2 linked regions of the Kribbella solani genome follow. The main gene of each other region encodes a partner of the protein of the gene in region 2 in a complex. Links are inferred from orthologs where the notes say so. Each region holds a gene or a part of one and is shown on either strand. Other genes may lie near its edges. The genes, in order: HDA44_RS09250 and HDA44_RS09910.

Evidence for each region.
Region 1: the proteins of HDA44_RS09910 (region 2) and HDA44_RS09250 are in contact, whole or in part, in a solved structure (PDB 8BNU), measured with the Escherichia coli proteins. The link is inferred for Kribbella solani from one-to-one orthologs.

Annotation. Positions count from the first base shown.
Region 1 is NZ_JACHNF010000001.1:2,069,072-2,079,948, reverse strand. Bases 2,580-5,559 are described here. They hold HDA44_RS09250 (acetyl-CoA C-acetyltransferase), read right to left. Parts: upstream 4,719-5,559; coding sequence 3,441-4,718; downstream 2,580-3,440. Other genes in these bases: HDA44_RS09245 (TetR/AcrR family transcriptional regulator), read right to left, coding at 4,715-5,449; HDA44_RS09255 (3-oxoacyl-ACP reductase), read right to left, coding at 2,580-3,432. Outside these bases: thrS (threonine--tRNA ligase), read left to right, coding at 1-1,209; HDA44_RS09260 (MaoC/PaaZ C-terminal domain-containing protein), read right to left, coding at 1,230-2,084; more of HDA44_RS09255, read right to left, coding at 2,086-2,579; HDA44_RS09240 (acyl-CoA dehydrogenase family protein), read left to right, coding at 5,581-6,918; HDA44_RS09235 (hypothetical protein), read left to right, coding at 7,429-8,229; ppdK (pyruvate, phosphate dikinase), read left to right, coding at 8,605-10,877.
Region 2 is NZ_JACHNF010000001.1:2,209,975-2,220,871, forward strand. The notes cover bases 3,334-6,333. They hold HDA44_RS09910 (3-hydroxyacyl-CoA dehydrogenase NAD-binding domain-containing protein), read right to left. Parts: upstream 5,911-6,333; coding sequence 3,757-5,910; downstream 3,334-3,756. Other genes in these bases: HDA44_RS09905 (ABC transporter substrate-binding protein), read right to left, coding at 3,334-3,602; HDA44_RS09915 (acetyl-CoA C-acetyltransferase), read right to left, coding at 5,907-6,333. Also shown: HDA44_RS09890 (DMT family transporter), read left to right, coding at 19-474; HDA44_RS09895 (carbohydrate ABC transporter permease), read right to left, coding at 464-1,363; HDA44_RS09900 (carbohydrate ABC transporter permease), read right to left, coding at 1,363-2,322; more of HDA44_RS09905, read right to left, coding at 2,319-3,333; more of HDA44_RS09915, read right to left, coding at 6,334-7,127; HDA44_RS09920 (MerR family transcriptional regulator), read left to right, coding at 7,190-7,921; HDA44_RS09925 (acyl-CoA dehydrogenase family protein), read right to left, coding at 7,925-9,067; HDA44_RS09930 (CaiB/BaiF CoA transferase family protein), read right to left, coding at 9,107-10,228; HDA44_RS09935 (DinB family protein), read right to left, coding at 10,459-10,897. UniProt on the Escherichia coli protein: Catalyzes the formation of a hydroxyacyl-CoA by addition of water on enoyl-CoA. Also exhibits 3-hydroxyacyl-CoA epimerase and 3-hydroxyacyl-CoA dehydrogenase activities.

The sequences.
Region 1 (10,877 bases), 140 kb from region 2 along the record:
TTCGACTCCGACCCGTTGATCGGCGCCGGACTGCCGTACTGGCTGCCCGCCGGCGCCGCCGTACGCCACGCGCTCGAGAGCTACATCGCCGAAGTAGAACGACGCGCCGGGTACCAGCAGGTGTACTCACCAGTGCTGGCCAAGCGCGAGCTCTACGAAATCTCCGGCCACTGGGCGAAGTACCACGACGACATGTACCCGCCGATGGAAATGGGTGGCGAGGAACTGGTCCTGCGCCCGAGTATCTGCCCACACCACGCGCTGATGTATCGGTCGCGGTCGCACAGCTATCGCGAACTCCCGCTGCGGATCTCGGAGCTCGGTGGGCAGTATCGCGCCGAGTTGTCGGGCGCGATCGGTGGGCTGAGCCGCGTCCGGGCGATGCAGCTGAACGACGCGCACATCTTCTGCCGGCTCGACCAGGTCGCCGCCGAGGCTGCTGCCGCGTTGGGGTTGATCAATGCTGCCTACGCCGACCTGGGGATCGTCGCGTCCCGATTCGTGCTGGCCTTGCCGGCTTTGGATGCGGAGTTCAACAGTCCGGCCAGCAAGTACGTCGGGGACGCGGCGAGCTGGGCCGCGGCTGCCGACCTGTTGCGCGACGTGTTGAAGGACGCCGGAGTCGAGTACGAGGACGCGCCGGGCGACGCGGCGTTCTACGGGCCGAAGATCGACATCCAGGTGATGGATTCGGCCGGCCGGGAGTTCAGTCTGTCGACCGTACAGATCGACTTCCATCAGCCGGAGCGGTTCGGGCTCGAGTACATCGGTGCCGATGGCAACAAGCATCGGCCGGTGATGGTGCATCGGGCGATCGTCGGCAGCATCGAGCGGGCGATGGCGCAGCTGATCGAGGTACACGGCGGGGCGTTCCCGGCCTGGCTGGCGCCGGTGCAGGTGGTGGTGCTGCCGATCTCGGACGACGAGGAGCAGCGGGCCGCCGAGGTCGCGCGGCGGGCGTCGGACCGCGGGTTGCGGGTCGAGGTCGCGCACGCGGACGAGGGCAGCCTGGGCGCGCGGATCCGCGAGAACCGGCTGGCGCCGTACCAGGCAGTGATCGGCGCCCGCGAGGACGCCGCCGGTGAGCTGGCCGTCCGCGAACGCGACGGCAGCCGCTGGGCGGCCGCCGCGATCGGGTCCGTGCTCGATCAAATCCGGCGGGAGGCGATTCCCCGGGCCATCGCGATCGACGAAGCCCTGGCGAGCTGAGCCTGCGCGGACCCGCGGATTCAGCCCTGTAGCTGACCGACCAGGTGAGTCAGCTCGTGCGCTTCGTCGTACAGCGCGAAGTCGAGGGTTTTGCCGGAGCGCTGGTGGCCGAACTGCACCCGGGACGGGAGCAGCAACGGCTTCCGGAAGTCCACGCGGACCGTGAACGCGTCCGGCAACTCGCCGGCCCGCTCCAGCGACGCGAGCGCGGCCGCCTTCGCCCACATCCCGTGCGCGATCTGGCGCGGGAACCCGAACGCCTGCGCGGTCAGCTTGAACAGGTGGATCGGGTTCCGGTCGCCGGACGCGGCGGCGTACCGGCGGCCGAGGTTGCCGCGCAGGTCCCACCACGCGTTCGGCCCGAGCACCGGGTCGGTGAGCAGGTCGGCATGCGCGTTGGGATCACCGGAGGAGCGGCTGAGCAGTGTGGTGAGATCGGTCCAGACCAGCTCGTGATCGACGAAAACCTCACTGATCACGTCGAAGACGGTGCCCTTCGGGTGCGGGCGTTCGGCCGTACCGTGCACACGGATCGACGGCTCCGCGTGGAGCGGGATCGGCTGGTGCTGCGTGATCGTGTTGGACAGGTGCACGATCCCCATCGGCTTGTACGGGAACGAGGGGTCGGACATCAGGTCCAGGTGCAGCGGGAAGGCCAGCACGTGCGGGTAGGTGACCGGCAGCGCGGGACCGGCCGCGTACCCGGTCACGTCGCGGTAGGTCGAAAGGTGGTCCTGGTTGACCGCCGAGCGGGGCAGCTCGAGCGTCAGGCCGTCCTCGTTCGGCTCGTAGTCGGCGCGGCGCAGGGTCGCCTTGACGGTCCGCGCGTACAGCGAACCGAGGCCGGGGGAGTCGTCGTACCGCCGGGTCGGCATGTCAGGCGCCCAGCAGGCTCTGGCCGCAGACCCGGACCACGTTGCCGGTCACGCCCGCCGACGCCGGGTCCGCGAACCAGGCGATCGTCTCGGCCACGTCGATCGGCAGACCGCCCTGCTGCAACGAGTTCAGCCGGCGGCCGACCTCGCGGATCGTGAACGGGATCTTCGCGGTCATCTCGGTCTCGATGAACCCCGGCGCGACCGCGTTGATCCGGATCTGCCGCTCGGCCAGCTTCGGCGCCAGCGCCTGGACCAGCCCGATCACACCAGCCTTCGAGGTCGCGTAGTTCGTCTGGCCGTTGTTCCCGGCGATCCCGGCCATCGACGACACGCCCACGATCGACCCGCCGTCGCGGAGCGCGCCGGTGTCGACCAGGTGCTTGGTGATTCGTTCCGGCGCCCGCAGGTTCACGTCGAGGACGGCGTCCCACACGTCCGTACGCATGTTGACCAGCCGCCGGTCCCGGGTGATTCCGGCGTTGTGTACGACGATGTCGAGGCCGCCGTGCTGCTCCTGCGCATGCGCCGCGATCCGCTGCGCGGCATCGACCGACGTGACGTCGAGCAGCAGTTCCGTACCGCCGATCCGGGAGATCACCTTGCGCAGCGGGTCCGCGTTCTGCGGTACGTCGACACCGATGACGGTCGCGCCGTCACGGGCGAGTGTGTCCGCGATCGCGGCGCCGATACCGCGGGCCGCGCCGGTGACCAGGGCGGTACGCCCGGCGAGTGGCCGGTTCGGGTCGTTGCTGACGAGTGGGCCGGTGCCGATCCTCGCCACCTGACCGTCGACGTACGCGGACTTGGGGGAGAGGAAGAAGCGCAGCGTCGAGTCGAGTTGCTCATGCGCGTCCGGCGCGACGTACACGAGGTTGACGGTGGCGCCGCGCTTCACCTCCTTGCCGAGCGACCGGGTGAAGCCTTCGAGCGCGCGCTGCGCGATCTGCTGCTCCGGGCTGCTCGACAGCTCCGGCGTCCGGCCGACGACCACGACCCGCCCGGCCGGCGCGAGCTGGCGGACGACGGGGGAGAAGAACCGTTGCAGGCTGGACAGATCGGCCGTCGAGGTCGCTCCGGTCGCGTCGAAGACGAGCGCCTTCGGCCGGATCTCGCTGGACGCGACACCTTCGTTCGCCGTACTGAACGCGGCGCCGATGTCCCGCAGCAGCGCCTGGATCGCCTTGCCGGCGTCGGTCTCGCCGATCGCGCCGAAGACGACCGGCCCGTCGATCACCGGCGACCCCTCGATCCAGCGGGGCAGCGGCAGCGGGTCGGGCAGACCGAGGTTCTTCACCAGGGTCTTGCCGAGCGGCGTCCGGGTGAAGGTCTGGTAGCGATCCGTCATCTCAGCTCCTACTTCTCGAGGATGGCGACGACACCCTGGCCGCCCGCGGCACAGATCGAGATCAGGCCCCGGCCGCCGCCGTTCTCGTCCAGTTGCTTGGCCAGCGCGGCGACGATCCGCCCGCCGGTCGCTGCGAACGGGTGGCCCGCGGCCAGCGAGCTCCCGTTCACGTTCAGTTTGTCCCGGTCGATCTCGCCGAGCGGCGCGTCCAGGCCGAGCCGCTCCTTGCAGAAGATCGGGTCCTCCCAGGCCTTCAGCGTAGCCAGCACCTGCGACGCGAACGCCTCGTGGATCTCGTAGTAGTCGAAGTCCTGCAAGGTCAGCCCGGCCCGCTGAAGCATCCGCGGCACCGCATACGCGGGTGCCATCAGCAGCCCCTCGGCGCCCTTCACGTAGTCGACCGCGGCCGTCTGCGAGTGCGTCAGGTAGGCGAGCGGCCGGAGACCGTGCTCGGCGGCCCACTCGTCGGTGCTCAGCAGCACGGTCGACGCGCCGTCGGTCAGCGGAGTCGAGTTGCCGGCCGTCATCGTCGCGGTCTCGCCCTTGCCGAACACCGGCTTCAGCCTCGCCAGCTTCTCCAGCGTCGTGTCGGGGCGGAGGTTCTGGTCCTTCTCCAGCCCGAGGTACGGGGTGATCAGGTCCTGCTGGAAACCCCGGTCGTACGCCTTGGCGAGATTGACGTGGGAATTGAACGCGAGCTCGTCCTGGGCCTCGCGGGTGATGCCCCACTCCAGCGCGGTCAGCGCGGCGTGTTCACCCATCGACTTGCCCGTACGCGGCTCGGCGTTGCGCGGGATCTCCGGCACGATGTCCTTCGGGCGGACGCGGGCGAGCACCTTCAGGCGATCCGGGTACGTCTTGGCGCGGTTCAGGTCGAGGAGTACGCCGCGCAGATGGTCGTTGACGCTCAGCGGCGCGTCCGACGCGGTGTCGACGCCACCCGCGATACCGGCATCGATCTGGCCGAGCGCGATCTTGTTACCGACCAGGATCGCCGCCTCCAGACCGGTGCCGCACGCCTGCTGCAGGTCGTACGCGGGGGTGGTCGGCGCGAGTTTGGAACCGAGGACCACCTCGCGGACCAGGTTCCAGTCGCGGGCGTGCTTGAGCACCGCGCCCGCGACCACCTCGCCCACCTCCTGCCCACCGAGCCCGGTCCGGTCGACCAGACCGTTCAGGGCGGCGGTCAGCATGTCGGAGTTCGAGGCGTGCCGGTACGTCTTGTCCTGCCGGGCGAACGGAATCCGGTTGCCGGCGACGACGGCCACCTTGCGGGTCTCGGTCACGATTTCTCTCCTGCTCTAGTGGAGCGGGTGGTTCGGCCCGCGAGTGCTTTGCGGCCCACCGCGGTGGCCAGGGTCGCGGTGATGGCAGTCGAGCGGACGGTACCGACATCGGCATGATGCACCACCGGGTGGCCTGGTCCATTGCCCGACACGATCAACCCGACCCTTGCCATGTGCAACGATCCGAGCGTCTGCGTGTACAGGTGGTTGGCCAGGTACGCCGTGTCGACCTGGTCGAACACGCCGGCCCGCTGACCGGCTTCGAGGACGGTCGCGATCCGGCCGAGCGGCGCGGCCATCGCCGTACCCAGCTTGACCATCACCGGCTCGGTGATCTCGCCGAACAGCTCCTCGCCGGTCCGGCGCAGCAGACTCATTGCGCAGTCAGTGAACGCCGGGTAGGTGAGACAGAAGTCGACGAACGTTTCACTCAGTTGGCGGAGCCGGTTGAGCGGCGCCTTGCGCGGACTGTCCTGACTACTGAGCTGGGTGTCGAGCTCGGCCAGATAATCGACCAGGGTGAGCGCGAACAGCTCCTCCTTGCCGGCGAAGTGCCGGTAGATCAGCGCCTTGTTGATCCCGACCCGCTTCGCGATGTCGTCGATCTGGGCGTCGATCGTGCCGCGCTCGTCGAACAGCTCGCGGGTGGCGCGGATGATGTCCCGCTCCCGGTCGCGACGACGCTCCGCCGTGGTCCGGCGGCGTCCGATCGCGAGCAGCGCGGAGCTCATGGATCGATCTTAGCCACACCGGTACCACCTGGTGCAAACGACAGTTACACTCGTCGGTAACATTGCGCTGGCGCTGTTGTCCTGCCGGTGTTGTTCCGCTGATGTTGTTCCGCCGCTGTTGGAGGATGTTGATGACGGATCCCAAGCCTGCCACGCCGGAGGTTTCGGCTGACGTGATGGCGCTGGCCGGAGAGCTCGGGGCCGAACGGTCCAAGCCGGGCTGGAGCCCGTTCTCGCTCGCGCTGAACGACGAGCAGCGGGAGATCCGCGACTGGGCGCACGCCTTCGCCGCCGACGTCATCCGCCCGGCGGCCGCCGAATGGGACGAGCGCGAAGAGACGCCGTGGCCGGTCATCCAGGAGGCCGCGAAGATCGGCCTGTACGGGCTTGACGCGAACATCAACCTCTTCGTCGATCCGTCCGGGTTGCTGATGCCGCTCGTCCACGAGGAACTGTTCTGGGGCGACGCCGGTATCGGCATGTCGCTGAAGGGCACCGGGCTGGCATCGTCGGCGATCTTCTCGAACGGTACGCCGGAACAGTGGAGCCAGTGGATGCCGCGCTGCTACGGCACCCCCGATGACGTACGCGTCGCGGCGTTCTGCTCGTCGGAGCCCGGCGCCGGGTCGGACGTGTCCGCGATCCGTACCCGCGCCGTGTTCGACGAGGCCGCGGACGAGTGGGTGATCAACGGCCAGAAGGCCTGGGCCACCAACGGCGGGATCGCGGACATCCACGTCGTGGTCGCCACGGTCGATCCTGCTTTGGGTACGAAGGGTCAGGCCGCGTTCGTCGTACCCAAGTCCGAGGTCCACGGTCTGGAACAGGGCACGAAGCTACGCAAGCACGGTCTGCGCGCGTCGCACACCGCCGACGTCTTCTTCGACAACGTCCGGATCCCGGCCGCCAACGTCCTCGGCGGCAAGCCGAAACTCGACGAGCGCCTGGCCCGCGCCCGCGAAGCCGCCGCCGGGACCGCTCGCGCCGCCGGCCGGAACGCTTCGATGGCGACCTTCGAGATGACCCGCCACATCGTCGGCGCCCAGGCGATCGGCATCGCGCGCGCCGCGTACGAGGTAGCCCTCGACTACGCCAAGACCCGCGAACAGTTCGGCCGCCCGATCATCGACAACCAGGGCATCGCCTTCAAACTCGCCGACATGGCCCTGGAAATCGACGCCGCCCGCCTCCTCGTCTGGCGCGCGGCCAACATGTCCGCCGCCCTCATGCGCGGCGAAACCCCCGACTACCGCCACGGCGAAGGCTCCATGGCCAAACTCAAAGCCGGCGAAGTAGCCGTGAAAACCACCGAAGAAGCCATCCAAATCCTCGGCGGCAACGGCTACACCCGCGAATACCCGGTAGAACGCATGCACCGAGACGCCAAAATCTACACAATCTTCGAAGGCACCTCCGAAATCCAGCGCCTGGTAATCGCCCGCGCCATCTCCGGCATGCGCATCAGATGACGCGGAACCCCGCTCCGCAAGGGCCCTGAGCGTCCGCGATCGCATTCCTCAGACCAGTCCCGGACCTCCTTCGGGGTCCGGGTCATCGGGCCTCCCGAGGTCCCTGCTCCGTGACTGCTCCGTCAGCCCTGACGCCAGTGCCCGCAACCGCCGGTCGACAGCTTGCCGCGCGCAGTCGTAGGAGGACGGGAGCATGTGCGTGTACAACCGCAGCGCGAAGACGAATTGCTTCCCCAGCCGTTGTTTGGTGGTTCAGGCCGCGAGTGCGGCGGGACATAGGCAGAGTTATGTCCCGTCCGAAGCCGCCGTACGCCGAACGCGGCTGGTAACGAGTCCTATGCTTCAACTGTTGGCGGGGCAGTTGACGCGATGGGAGTAGGTGGTCCGGATCGTCAGCCCACCTCGCCCCGCCGTTCCAGTCAACGAACAGCTGAGGCTCGCCATCTGCCAGTTGCACATCGCCCACAATCGCCCCCGTACATCGGGCGGCAGGGTTCTACGGAGATCCGGATGGGCACATCCGGGATCTGGGGAGGATTCTGTGCGCCGACATTTGATGGCCCTGTTCGTGACAGCAGGTTTGATCAGTACGGCAGCGGTACCCAGCTGCGCCGCAGCTGCGGCATCGCCGGCAGCGCCACCTGCAACAGCGTCGATATCAGCGTCGCCATCGGTTCAGCCAGGAGCCCCGAAGCCGCCGCAGCCAACGCCGTACAAGAGCGCGAAGCCGGGTTCCAGGGGCAAGCGCTCGATGGTCATACCGACGGCGGCTACGCCGGCTCCGACGTCGCGGACCTTGGCCGATTGCCAGGCGCTCGCCGCAAAGGTGCAGGCCGGCCGCGTGCAGGACCCGCCGAAGAACTGTGTCGCTCGGTCACCGCCAGCACCACAGCCGCCAACTGGACCATCCCGATCGACCTGAGAGTCGCCTCGTCCACCGCACCGATCGGCCGGCCCACCAGCACGACCGCGACCTTCGTCATCTGCCCGACAAACCGCGTCGCGTCGAACCTGTCGTACGGCGCCGTCACCGGCTCGTACTGGAACATCCCGGCGACTGTGTCGTTCAATCGGGCGGTGGTGCCGGAGTTCGTCAACCACGTTTCCCGCGCGACTTTGTCCGGTCTGCCCGGCCTTGCCAGTACCGGTACCTATCTGCATCGACTGACCGATCCTGCGCTGAACAAGAAGAACGGTGACACTGCAGCTGGCCCGGGTGTCAAATGCCCGACCCGGCGGGCTGCGGGCCGAGTGGTTTCAGCCGCTGCTTCATCAACAGAACCCAGAACCAGTCCGCCGGGGGCACCTTGATCGGCTTCTACCGCAGTCAGCGCGTGCTCGCTCACGACCCCTTCCAGATAGACTTCACCGGGTGACGGAGCCGCGGCTGAGCCTGCAAATCGAAGCCGGTTATCACCAGTTTTGCCTGTTCGCATCACCCAGGAACCACCGGCAGCGACGGGCTCTAGGTCACCCGAGCACTGGACCTACTGTCGCTGCACAAGGGGTGGCGCCAGCGCCTGGTAATCGCCCGCGCCATCTCTGGTATGCGCATCAGGTGACGTGACCGGCTGCGGTCCCGTCGTCCGATTGGGGCCAGTTGGTGGTGGGCCCGGTGTGGGTGGGACTTCCGGCCCTGTTGGTGGCCGGGCGGGCTCGTGAGGCTGGGAGGCGGAGGTGCGACTGATGACGACATTGCCGACCGGCCGCTTCGTGTTCGACTTCGCCGAAGGCAGCATGGACGAGCAGGATCTGCTGGGGGGAAAGGGCGCCAACCTCGCGGAGATGACCCGGCTCGGGTTGCCGGTTCCGCCGGGATTCACGATCGCCACCACGGCCTGCCGGGCGTACCTGGAGACCGGCGATCTGCCGGCCGGGGTGAGTACGGAGATCTCGGCGCACCTGGCCCGGCTGGAAGAGGTGATGTGCCGGCGGTTGGGCGATCCGGCCGACCCGCTGCTGATCTCGGTACGCTCCGGCGCCAAGTTCTCGATGCCCGGGATGATGGAGACGATCCTCGACATCGGGCTGACCGACGAGTCGGTGCACGGGCTTGCGAAGCGCTCGGGTGACGAGCATTTCGCCTGGGACTCGTACCGGCGGTTGCTGCAGATGTACGCGCGCACGGTTCTCGACGTCCCGGACGAGGTGCTCCGGACCGCGGTGTCCGCGGAGTACGCCGAGTGGGGTGCCGGAACCCCGGAGGAACTGCCCGCCGCTGCCATCGAACGGGCCTGCGCGGAACTGCAGCGGGCGATCGCCGGCCATGCCGGTCGGCCGTTTCCGCAGGACCCGCGCGAACAGCTGGACCTGGCGGTCCGCGCCGTCTTTCGGTCGTGGTCGACTCCGCGCGCCCAGCTGTACCGGCGCCAGGAGCACATTCCCGGCGACCTCGGCACCGCCGTCAACGTGATGGCGATGGTCTTCGGCAATCGTGGCGCGGACAGCGGAACGGGGGTCGCGTTCACCCGGGATCCCGCCTCGGGCGCGCCTGGTAGCTACGGTGACTACCTTCAGGACGCGCAGGGCGAGGACGTGGTCGCCGGGGTCCGCAACACGGTCCCACTGGCCGAGCTGGCCACGATCGATCCGGTCAGCCACGCCGGCCTGATGGCCGCGATGTCCACGTTGGAGCAGCACTATCGCGACCTGTGCGACATCGAGTTCACCGTCGAACGTGGCCGGTTGTGGATCCTCCAGACGCGGGTCGGCAAACGTACCGCCGAAGCGGCGTTCCGGATCGCCGTCCAACTGGTCGACGAGGGCCTGATCACCCTGGATGAGGCGCTGCTGCGCGTCACCGGCGGTCAGCTCGGCCAGTTGATGTTTCCGCGCTTCCGCGCCGGGCACGGCGTACCGGCGCTGGCCCGTGGCGTCGGCGCCTCGCCGGGTGCCGCGGTCGGCGTCGCGGCGTTCGACTCGGCGGCGGCGAAACGGTTCGCCGCCGCCGGCCGGCAGGTGGTGCTGGTCCGCCGCGAGACCAACCCCGACGACCTGCCGGGCATGCTGGCAGCGGGCGGCATCCTGACCACCCGCGGTGGGAAGACGTCGCACGCCGCGGTCGTGGCCCGCGGTCTCGGCAAGGCTTGTGTCTGCGGTGTGGAAAGCCTGGCGGTGGACCCGCTGGCACGCCGGGCCGTCACCGCGGAGAACGTGGTGATCGAGGAAGGCGACCTACTCTCACTGGACGGTACGACGGGTGTCGTGCACCGGGGCGAGGTTCCGGTCGTACCGTCACCGATCGTCGAGTACTTCGAGGGCCGGCTCGAACTCGCCGCGGCCGACGACCTGGTCCGCGCGGTCGACCGGCTGCTGCGGCACGCGGACTCCTGCCGCAAGCTCGGCGTGCACGCGAACGCGGACACCCCCGCGGACTCCGCCCGGGCCCGCCGGTTCGGTGCCGAAGGCATCGGGTTGTGCCGGACCGAGCACATGTTCCTCGGTGCGCGGCGGAAGCTGGTCGAGCGGCTGGTCCTTGCCGGGACGGCGACCGAGCAGCAGTCCGTCCTCGACGACCTGCTGCAGCTGCAGCGCGCGGACTTCATCGAGATCTTCCGCTCGATGGGCGGCTTGCCGGTCACGGTGCGGCTGATCGATCCGCCGTTGCACGAGTTCCTGCCGGACCTCACCGACCTGTCCGTCCGGGCGGCCGTCGGCCGGGCCACCACCGCTCCCGATCTGGAGGCGGAAGGTCTGCTGGCCGCGGTCCGGCGGCTGCACGAGAGCAACCCGATGCTAGGGCTGCGAGGCGTACGGCTGGGGATCGCCGTTCCGGGATTGTTCGCCATGCAGACCAGGGCGATCGCGGAGGCGACGGCGATCGTCGCGGCGGAAGGTACGACGGTGCGGCCGGAAATCATGGTCCCGTTGATCGCGGGCGACGCGGAGCTGCGTCTCGTACGGCAGGAGATCGAGGCCGTCCTGGCCGAAGTGCGGAGCCGGACCGGTTGCCAGATCCC
Region 2 (10,897 bases):
CACCCGAAGGACCCACCCATGAACACAAAACCCTCCCCCACCACCCCCGACCACCCAACCAACCAATCCGCCACCCACCCCGCCACGACACCCACCGACCCCGCCGGCGCCACACCCACCAGCCCCCGCGCCAGCCGTTCTCAGGGCTGGCCGATGCTCCTGCTGGCCGGTGGGTTCGAGATCGGGTACGCGCTCTCCGTCGGCGGCAGCCACGCGTTCACCGTCTGGCAATGGTCGATCACGGCTGCCGTGTTCTTCCTGCTCACCCTCTGGGCCCTGAGTCTCGCCCTCCGGACCATCGACGTCGGCCTCGGGTACGCGGTTTGGGCGGGCACCGGCGCCGCCGGCACCGCCCTGCTCGGCCCCGTCTTCTTCCCGGAGTCCCTCACCCTGCCCAAGGCCCTGTGGCTGACCGTCATCATCACCGGCGTCGTCACCCTGAAGCTCGCCGACCGCCCGAAGGTCAGTCCTTGATACCCGATTGGGTGACGCCCTGGATCAGATAGCGCTGGAGGAAGGCGAAGATCAGCACCAGCGGCAGGATCGAGACCGCGACCGCCATGAAGAGCTCGTGGATATTGATGGTCTGCGCCGTGATGAAGGTGGACATCGCCACCTGGATGGTCCAGGACGACGAGTCCTGCCCGATCACCAGCGGCCAGAGGAACGAGTTCCAGTTGCCGATGAAGGTGATCGCGGCCAGCGCGGCGAAGAACGGCAGCGAGTTGGGTACGACGATCCGCCAGAACACGCCGAAGTACCCGGCGCCGTCCACCCGCGCCGCCTCCTCCAGCTCCTTGGGGAACCCGAGGAAGTACTGCCGGAACAGGAACGCCGCGAACCCGCTGAACAGGGTCGGGATGATCAGCCCGCGCAGCGACGAAACCCAGCCGAGCGACGACACCACGATGAACGAAGGGATGAACGTGACCGCGCCGGGAATCATCAGCGTGGCGACGATCGCGTAGAAGATCTTGTCCGCGTGCTTGTACGGGATGCGCGCCAGCCCGTACCCGGCCATCGATGCCAGCAGCAACTGTCCGGCCGTACCGAGAATGCCGACGACGGCGGAGTTGTACAGCGCCCGCGCCATCGGTACCTGGGTGTCGCTGAACAGCTCCTTGATGTTCCCCCATTGCAGGTGCGACGGGAACAGCGTCCACGACGGCGCGGTGATGTCGCCTTCGGTGGACAGCGCGTTGCGCAGGATCAGGTAGAACGGCAGCAGGAACAGCACCACCGCGACGAACAGCGCGATCCAGCGCAGCACCATCCCGACCCGGCCGAGCGGGCTGCGGCTGAACCCGATCGGCTGCGGGGTTCCGCTGGTACGTTCGCGGTTCCGTCCGGCTTTGACCGCCATCAGTCGCCCGCCTTTCCGAAGCCGAACAACCGGCTCTGCAGCAGTGTCACGATCATGATGATGGCTGCCAGGATCAGCGCGCCGGCCGAGCCGTGGCCGAGGTCCTGGATCTGGCCGAGCGAGATCCCGTACAGGTAGACCAGCGGCGGCCGCGCGTAGTTGACGTTGCCGATCAGGTTGTAGAACTCGTCGAACGCCTGGTACGCCGCGATCAGGTTGAGGATCAGTACGGCCACCGAGGTCGCCCGAAGTTGCGGCAACGTGATGTACCGGAACACCTGCCAACCGGGCTTCGCCCCGTCCACGTACGCGGCCTCGTACAGCGTCGGCGAGATCCGCTGCAGGCCCGCGATGAACAGGATCATGTAGAACCCGAGCTGCAGCCACAACCGGACGGTGATCAGCGGAATCCAGTACCAGGGTGGGCTGACCGTCGACAGCCAGGCGATGTTGTCGACGCCGAACCAGCCGAGCACCGTGTTCGCGAGACCGAACCGGACGCCGTTGAAGATCGACAGTTTCCAGATCAGCGACGCGACCACGTACGAGCACGCGGTCGGCAGGAAGAACACCGACCGGAAGAAGGCCCGCGCGATCTTGACCTGGTTCACCAGCAACGCCAGCAGCAGCGAGAGCGCGAACGTCAGCGGCACGATGAACACCGCGAAGATCGTGAACGTGCCCAGGCTGGAGAGAAAGTTGCGGTCGGTGAGCATGTCGACGTAGTTCTGCAGCCCGACGAACTTCGACGGCGTGACCGTGTTGTACGCCTCGAAGAAGCTGAGGATCAGGCTCCAGATGATCGGCAGGTAGGAGAAGACCAGCAGGCCGATCACGAACGGGCCGACGAACACCCAGAACCACAACGCGTTCCCGGCGATGCCCTGCTTCCGCCGCCGCGAACCGCGCCGCGTACCGGTCCCGGCGGGTTCGGTACGGGTCTTGGCCGGTGCGCTCATCCGAACAACCGGGAGAGCTCGGCGTTGACGGTCTTCTCGGCGTTGGCGATCTCGGCGGCGGGGTCGGCTCCCTTCTTGACGATGTTCGTCAGCATGTCGTTGTACGCGGTGTTCATCTTCGGCGTCCAGGCTGGGTCGTCGGTGTGCCCGTAGTCGGCGGTCAGCTTGACCGTATCGGCCGCGACCCCGCTCTGCAGCTTCGACGCCTTGGCCGCGAGGCTCTTCCGCGGCGGGATGTGGAAGCCGTAGTTCAGCGCCCAGTCCTCCTGGAAGTCCTGCTTGTCGAGCCACAGCCACTTGACGAACTTCTTCGCCGCGTCGATGTTCGGGCTCTTGGCCGAAACGAACTGGGTCCAGCCGCCGGAGTACACGGCCGGTTTGCCTTGCGCGTCAAGCTTCGGGAACGGGATCACCCCCAGATCATCGCCCAAAGCCTTCTGCATTCCCGGCACCGCCCACATACCGATCCACTGCATCGCGACCAGACCCTGGTTCAGCGCGCTCGGATCGGTCCAGTCGGTCGGCGAGCCGAGCAGGATGCTCTTGTCCGCGTACAGCTGGTGCAGCTTGCCGAAGGCCTGGGCCGCGCGCGGCGTACCGAAGCCCGGCTTGTGGTCCGCGGTCAGCCGGTCCCCGCCGGACGACCACAGCGCCGGCCCACCCATCGCCAGGCCGGCGTCGTTGCCGACGAAGATGCCCTTCACCTTGTTGGTGGTGAGTTCCTTGGCCGCGGCGATCAGGTCGTCGAGCGTCTCCGGCGGCTTGATGCCGGCCTTGTCCAGCAGCGACTTGCGGTAGTAGATCACTTGCGGGTCGACGATCATCCGGATGCCGTAGATCTTGCCGTCGACGGTATTGGTGGCCAGGTCGCCCGGCTGGAAGTCGTCCTTGACGTCGGCCATGATGTCGTCCAGCGCGACCACCTGGTTGCTCTTCACCATGCCGATGTTCAGCTGGCTCTCGAAGACGTCCGGGCCCTTGCTGGAGAGCAGTCCGGAGGAGAGCTTGGCGCCGTAGTCGCCGGGCGTCCACTGCACGGTGACATTCGCATCGGTGTACGCCTTGGCGTACTTGAGCGCCGCCTGCTGCGTACCGGTCTCACCGTACTGGTGGTACCACTGCGACAGGTTCACCTTGTCGCCGCCGCTGCCACCACCGGACGAGGGGCGGCCGGTGTTGCCGCCACAGGCCGCGGTGAACGCGGCCAGCGCGGCCAGGCCGCCGGTCCGCTTCAGCAGGTCGCGCCGGGTGAGTCCGGCGTTCGGAACATGAGCAGGCATGAGTTTCCACCTTCCCGGGGGCACACGGGGTAGGGCAGGTCAATCGTTGTAGAAGTGCCAGCACCATGGCGCAAAAGCGCGCCCGGCGCAAGACCGGGCGCGCTGTTCTTTGTTCGAATGTGTGGAATTTGCTTGAGTTGGTATCGGCTCGTGATCAGCCGAAGATCTCCCCCGCGGCCGCCTTCCGGACCAGCGCGGCCGGCGGCTCGAAGCGCGTCCCGTACGCCGCTGCCAGCGCACGCGCCCGGTCGGCAAAAGCGGCCGGGCCGTACGCGTTCACGTACTGCAACGCGCCACCGTGCAGCGGCGGGAAGCCGATGCCGAAGATCGAGCCGATGTTCGCGTCCGGCACGGACCGCAGCACGCCTTCGTCCAGGCACTTCACGGTCTCCAGCGCCATCGCGAACAGGAACCGCTCCTGCAGGTCCACGAGCGGAATCGCACCTGCACCCGCCGCCGGCTCGCGCTGGCCGAAGTGCTCCCACAAGCCGGGCCACAACCGCTTCGGGCCTTCGGCCGGGTAGTCGTAGAAGCCGGCGCCGGCCGCTTTCCCCCGCCGGTCGAATTCGTTGACCAGCCGGTCCGTAACAGCCATTCCCGGATGGTCGTCGAAGGCGCCCGCGCTGTCCCCGGCCGCCCGGGCCGCGGCACGGATCTTCTGCGGCAGCGTCAGCGTGACCTCGTCCAGCATCGCCAGCGGCGGCGCCGGGAACCCGGCCTGGGTGGCGGCCCGCTCGATCATGACCGGGTCGACCCCCTCGGCGACCATCGCGGCGCCTTCCATCACCAGCGTGCCGAACACCCGCGAGGTGAAGAATCCGCGGCTGTCGTTCACCACGATCGGCGTCTTCCGGATCTGCCGGACGACGTCGTACGCCTGCGCGATCGCCCGATCGGACGTCTTCGCGCCGACGATCAGCTCGACCAGCGGCATCCGATCCACCGGCGAGAAGAAATGCATCCCGACGAAGTCGTCGGGCCGGTCGATCCCGTCCGCGAGCGAGGTGATCGGCAGCGTGGACGTGTTCGAGCAGAGCAGCGCGTCCGGCTCGACCACGCCGGCGATCTCGGCGAACACCTTCTGCTTCAGCCCGGTGTCCTCGAACACCGCCTCGATGACCAGATCGCAGCCGGCCAGATCGTTCGGATCGCCGGTCGGCGTGATCCGGCTGAGGAAGGTTTCCACGTCCGCGGGAGTCGTACGCCCCTTCGCGACCTGCTTCGCCAGCAGTTTCTCGGAGTACTCCTTGCCGCGCGCGGCCGCCTCCAGCGAAACATCCTTGAGTACGACATCGATGCCCGCCTTGGCGCAGACGTACGCGATCCCGGCGCCCATCATCCCCGCGCCAAGGACACCGACCTTGCGGGCACGATAGGAGGGTACGCCGTCCGGTCGCGACCCGCCCGCGTTGATCGACTGCAGGTCGAAGAAGAACGCCTGGATCATGTTCTTGGCGATCTGTCCGGTGGCGAGCGAGACGAAGTACCGGGACTCGATCCGGGACGCGGTCCCGAAGTCCACCTGGCTGCCCTCGACCGCCGCGCTCATGATCGCGCGCGGTGCCGGGTACGGGGCGCCCTTGAGCTGTTTGCGCAGGTTCGCCGGGAAGGCGGGCAGGAAGGCGGCCAGCTTCGGCGAGGACGGCGTGCCGCCGGGGATCTTGTAGCCGTCGCGGTCCCACGGCTGCTTGGCGTCACCTTTGTACGTCGTGATCCAGCGGCGGGCCGCATCCAGCAGCTCGGCCGCCGGTACCACCTCGTCGATGATTCCGACCGACAGCGCCTGCGCCGGCTTCATCCGCTGGCCCTGCAGCAGCACCTTCATCAGCGCGTCCTGCAAACCGAGCATCCGGACCGTACGCGTCACTCCCCCGCCGCCGGGCAGCAGACCGAGCGTCACCTCGGGTACGCCGAGCTCGATGCGGTTGTCATCGGCAACGATCCGGTGGTGACAGGCGAGTGCGATCTCCAGGCCGCCACCCAGTGCCGACCCGTTGATCGCGGCAACGACCGGTACGCCGAGCGTTTCCAGCGTACGCAGTTGCCGCTTCACCTCTTCGATCATCCCGAACGCCTCGGCGGCGTCCGCCGGCTGGATCCGGGACAGCTGCCGCAGGTCGCCACCGGCGAAGAAGGTCTTCTTCGCGCTGGTCACGATCACGCCCTTGAGCAGCGCCTTCTCGGCCACCAGGCGTTCCACGATCGACCCCATCGCGGCGACGTACGCGTCGTTCATCGTGTTCGCCGACGCGCCGGGGTCGTTCAGCGTCAGGGTGACCACACCGGCGTCGTTCTTCCACTCGATCATGCCGCCAGCCTCTCGATGATGGTCGCGACGCCCATCCCGCCGCCGACGCACAGGGTCGCCAGGCCGTACCGGAGTTCGCGGCGCTCCAGCTCGTCCAGCAGCGTGCCGATCAGCATCGCGCCGGTGGCGCCGAGCGGGTGGCCGAGCGCGATCGCGCCGCCGTTCACGTTCACTTTCTCGTGCGGTACGCCGAGGTCCTTCATGAAGTGCATGACCGCGGCCGCGAACGCCTCGTTCATCTCGAACAGGTCGATGTCAGAGACGTCCAGACCGGCACGCGCCAGCGCCTTCCGCGCGGCCGGCGCCGGGCCGGTCAGCATGATCGTCGGGTCCGCCCCACTGACACCGGTCGCGACCACTCGGCCGCGCGGCGCCTGCCCGAGTGCCGCACCCGCCTGCTCGTTGCCGACAGCAACCAGAGCGGCGCCGTCGACGATGCCGGAGGAGTTGCCCGCGTGGTGTACGTGGTCGATGCGCTCGACGGTCAGGTACTTCTCCAGAGCGACCGAGTCGAACCCGCCGTGTTCACCGATCGCGGCGAACGACAGCGGCAACCCGGCCAGCGTCTCCACCGACGTACCCGGCCGGACCAGCTGGTCGTGGTCGAGGATCCGTAACCCGTTGCGGTCCACGACCGGTACGACGGAGCGCGTGAAGTAGCCGTTCGCCCAGGCCTTGGCGGCGCGGGCGTGCGACTCGGCCGCGTACGCGTCGACGTCGGTCCGGGTGAATCCGTCCAGGGTGGCGATCAGGTCCGCGCTGATGCCCTGCGGGACGAAGCCGGTCGCGAGCGCGGTCTCCGGGTCCATCGCCCAGGCGCCGCCGTCGGATCCCATCTTCACCCGCGACATCGACTCGACGCCGCCGGCCAGGATGAAGTCCTCCCAGCCGGACCGGACCCGCTGCGCTGCCTGGTTGACCGCTTCCAGGCCGGACGCGCAGAACCGGTTCAGCTGCACGCCGCCGGTGGTCTCCGGGTAGCCGGCCATCAGGACCGCGGTGCGCGCGATGTCCATGCCCTGGTCGCCGATCGGGGTGACCACGCCGAGTACGACGTCGTCGATCGCGGCCGGATCAAGCTCGGGATGCCGGGCCCGCAGCTCCTGCAACAGCCCGGTGATCAACTGGATCGGCTTGACCTCGTGCAACGCGCCGGCGGCTTTCCCTTTCCCGCGCGGCGTCCGGATCGCGTCGTACAAGAACGCTTCACTGGTCATGTAGCTGATTGTGACAGTAGAGCTGTCATGATGGTCAAGGACGGATCGTTATGATCTCCGCCATGTCGGATGCTCCGGGGGACGCGACGCTGACGGTGGACGAGTTGTCGGTGCGGGTCGGGATGACCGTACGGACCTTGCGCTTCTATGCCGGGCGCGGGTTGATCCCGCCGCCGATCAGGCGCGGGCGGGTCGGGTACTACGGCCCGGAGCACATCGCCCGGCTCGACCTGGTCCGTGAGCTGCAGGCGCATGGCTTCACCCTGCAGGCAATCGAGGGGTACCTGGAACGCATCCCCACCGACGCGACCCCGCAGGACATCGCGCTGCACCGGACGCTGCTCACCCCGTGGATGCGCGATCTCCCCGAAACCCTCGACCGGACCGCGCTGGTACGCCGCACCGGCCGCGACCTGACCGACGACGACATCGAGATGCTGGTCGCGCTCGGCGTGGTCGAACCGACGCCCGACGAGGACGTGTTCCGGGTCGCGACCGCGCACCTGAGCCTCGGCGTCGAACTGCTCGACCTGGACCTCCCGGTCGAGGCCGTCCAGGACGCCGGCCGTATCTTCACCGACCACGGCCGCGCGATCGCCGAGGAACTGACCGAGGTCTTCCGCACCAAGGTCTGGCCGCACTACCGCGACTCCGGCGGCCCACCCGAACACATCCAGCAACTCGTCCAGCGCTTCAAACCGGTCACCATCCAGGGCCTGGTCCTGGCCTACGAACGCGCCGTCGGCGAAACGCAGCGCGACACCATCCGCCGTACCAGGAACAAGCCCCGCTGACCGTCACACCCCGAGCGTGCGCCCCACGATTTCCTTCATGATCTCCGTGGTGCCGCCGTAGATGGTCTGGATTCGGGTGTCCAGGTACGCCTTGGCGATCGGGTACTCGGTCATGAAGCCGTAGCCGCCGTGGAGCTGGAGGCAGCGGTCGACGACCTTCTGCTGCAGTTCGGTGGTCCACCATTTCGCCATCGCGGCCTCGGCGACGGTGAGCGTACCGGCGTTCAGCTCCTGGATGCAGCGGTCGACGAAGACCCGGGCGATCTGGGTCTCGGTGGCGAGCTCGGCCAGTACGAAGCGGCTGTTCTGGAAGGACCCGATCGGGCGGCCGAACGCCTTCCGGTCCTTCACGTACGCGAGGGTGTCGGCGAGGACGTTCTCGCAGGCAGCGGCCGCGACCACCGCGATGGTCAGGCGCTCCTGCGGCAGCTTCTCCATCAGATAGCCGAAGCCTTTCCCCTCCTCGCCGAGCCGGTTCGCCACCGGCACCCGGACGTTGTCGAAGAACAGTTCGGCGGTGTCCTGCGCCTTCAGCCCGATCTTGTCCAGGTTCCGGCCGCGTTCGAAGCCGGGCATGCCGCGCTCGACCACGATCAGCGAGATCCCCTGCGCGCCGGCGTCCGGGTCGGTCTTGGCCACCACGACGACCAGGTCCGCGAGGATGCCGTTCGAGATGAACGTCTTCTGCCCGTTCAGTACGTAGTGGTCGCCGTCGCGCCGCGCGGTGGTCTGGATGCCCTGCAGGTCACTGCCCGCGCCGGGCTCGGTCATCGCGATCGCGGTGATCGTCTCCCCCGAACAGAATTCCGGCAGCCAGCGCGCCTTCTGCTCGTCGTTCGCATAGTCCAGCAGGTACGCCGAGTTGATGTCGGTGTGGATGGTGAAACCGACCCCACTCGCGCGGACCCGGGTCAGCTCCTCGATCAGTACCGTGTTGAACCGGAAGTCACGGGCGCCGCCACCGCCGTACTGCTCCGGCATCATGAAGCCGAGCAGACCCGCGGCGCCCGCCGCCGTCCACAGCTCGCGCGGGACGATGCCGGCCTCCTCCCAGCCGTCGTGGTGCGGCACGATCTCCTTCTCGCAGAACGCGCGGACGGACTCCCGGAAGGCATCATGATCGGCGTCGAAAAGCTGACGTTCCACGGGCGGATTCCTTTCAGAGGGTGTTTCCCAAAGACCCTTTCAGTTCTGGACGGCTGCGCCGGAGTCCAGCAGTGCGTCGAGGTTGGTGATACCCCAGTCGGCCAAGGCCTCGCGGGTGTGTTCGCCCGGGCGCGCCGGCGGCCGGTCCAGGCTGGTCGGCGTACGGTCGAACCGTGGCGCGGGCGCGGCCTGCCGGACGCCGCGATGCTCGACAAAGGTGCCGCGGGCAACGAGATGTGGATGCTCGCCGGCAAGGGGCAGCACCGGCGCGACGCAGGCGTCCGATCCGTCGAACAGCGCGGTCCACTCGGCCTGCGTACGCTGCCGGAACGTTTCCGTCAGCGCCTTCCGCAGCTCGGGCCACTGCGCCGGGTCATTGCGATCCGGCAGGTCGATCCCGAGTTTCTCCACCAGCTCGGCGTAGAACTGCGGTTCGAGCGCACCGACCGCGACGTGCTTGCCGTCGGCGGTTTCGTACACGTCGTAGAACGGCGCGCCCGTGTCCAGCAGGTTCGTCCCGCGCTCCTGGCGCCACGAACCGGCCGTCAGCGCGCCGAGCAGCATCGTGGTCAAGTGCGCCGAGCCGTCCACGATCGCCGCGTCCACGACCTGCCCGCGCCCACTGGTTCGCGCCTCGTGCAGCGCGGCGAGTACGCCGATGACCAGGTACAGCGAACCGCCCGCGAAGTCGCCGAGCAGGTTCGCCGGCACCTGCGGTGGGCCACCGGCGCGGCCGATCAGGTGCAGGGCGCCGGAGATCGCGAGGTAGTCGATGTCATGCCCGGCCGACTGCGCGAGCGGGCCGTCCTGACCCCATCCGGTCATCCGCCCGTAGATGAGCCGCGGGTTCAGGGCGTGACAGTCCTCCGGACCGAGTCCGAGTCGCTCCGCCACGCCTGGGCGGAATCCCTCGACCAGTACGTCGGCCTGCGCGACGAGGCTGCGTACGACCCCGACCGCCGCGGGCTGTTTCAGGTCCAGCGCGACGCTCCGGCGACCGCGGTTCAGCAGGTCCAGCTCCGGCGGGCCGAGCGACACGTTGCCGCCGGGACGGTCGATCCGCAGCACCTCGGCGCCGAGCTCGGCCAGCATCATGCAGGCGAACGGCGCCGGACCGATCCCGGCCAGCTCGACCACCTTCACGCCCTCGAGTGGACCCATGCCGGCTATTGTGACAGTTCCACTGTCAAAGTCGTCAAGTGGTCTTACGCACCCCGGCCAACGCCGTCAGCGGGACGAGCACCATCAGCCCCAGCACGATCGCAAGCGCGATCGACCAACCCCGCTGACCGCCCTCCAGATGACCGAGATGGAAGAACAGGTGCGGTCCGGCATAGCACCAGTCATGCGGGTGGTCCGGCGTCGCGTCCGGCGGCCACCGCGCGATCGTCCTACCGCTCGCGGAACGCCTCCGCTGCCCGCTGGATCGTCGCGTAGTACTCGCTCCAGCCCGCCGCGTCGAGCATATCGGCGTCCTTGCCGCCCTGCCCGTCGATCAGCTCCCGGAGGATGTCCGCGTGCCCGGCGTGATGTGCCGTCTCGTCCACCACCCGCACGAGCAGCGCACCGAACGTCGTACGCCGCTTCTCCTCCGCCCAGTGCGGAACCTCAGCCGGATGATCCAGCTCGAACTCGGCAATCGACTGATCGCCGCGCGCACACGCATCGCGGTACAACCCAGTCAGATACTCGGTCGACTCACTCGGCTTCGCCCACATGTCGGCGCCCTCCCAGACCGACCCGTCCGCCTCCCACGGCAGTATCTCGGCCGGCGGCCGACCAACGCTCGTGCCGAGATACACGTACTCGACCCCGGTCAGGTGCTTCACC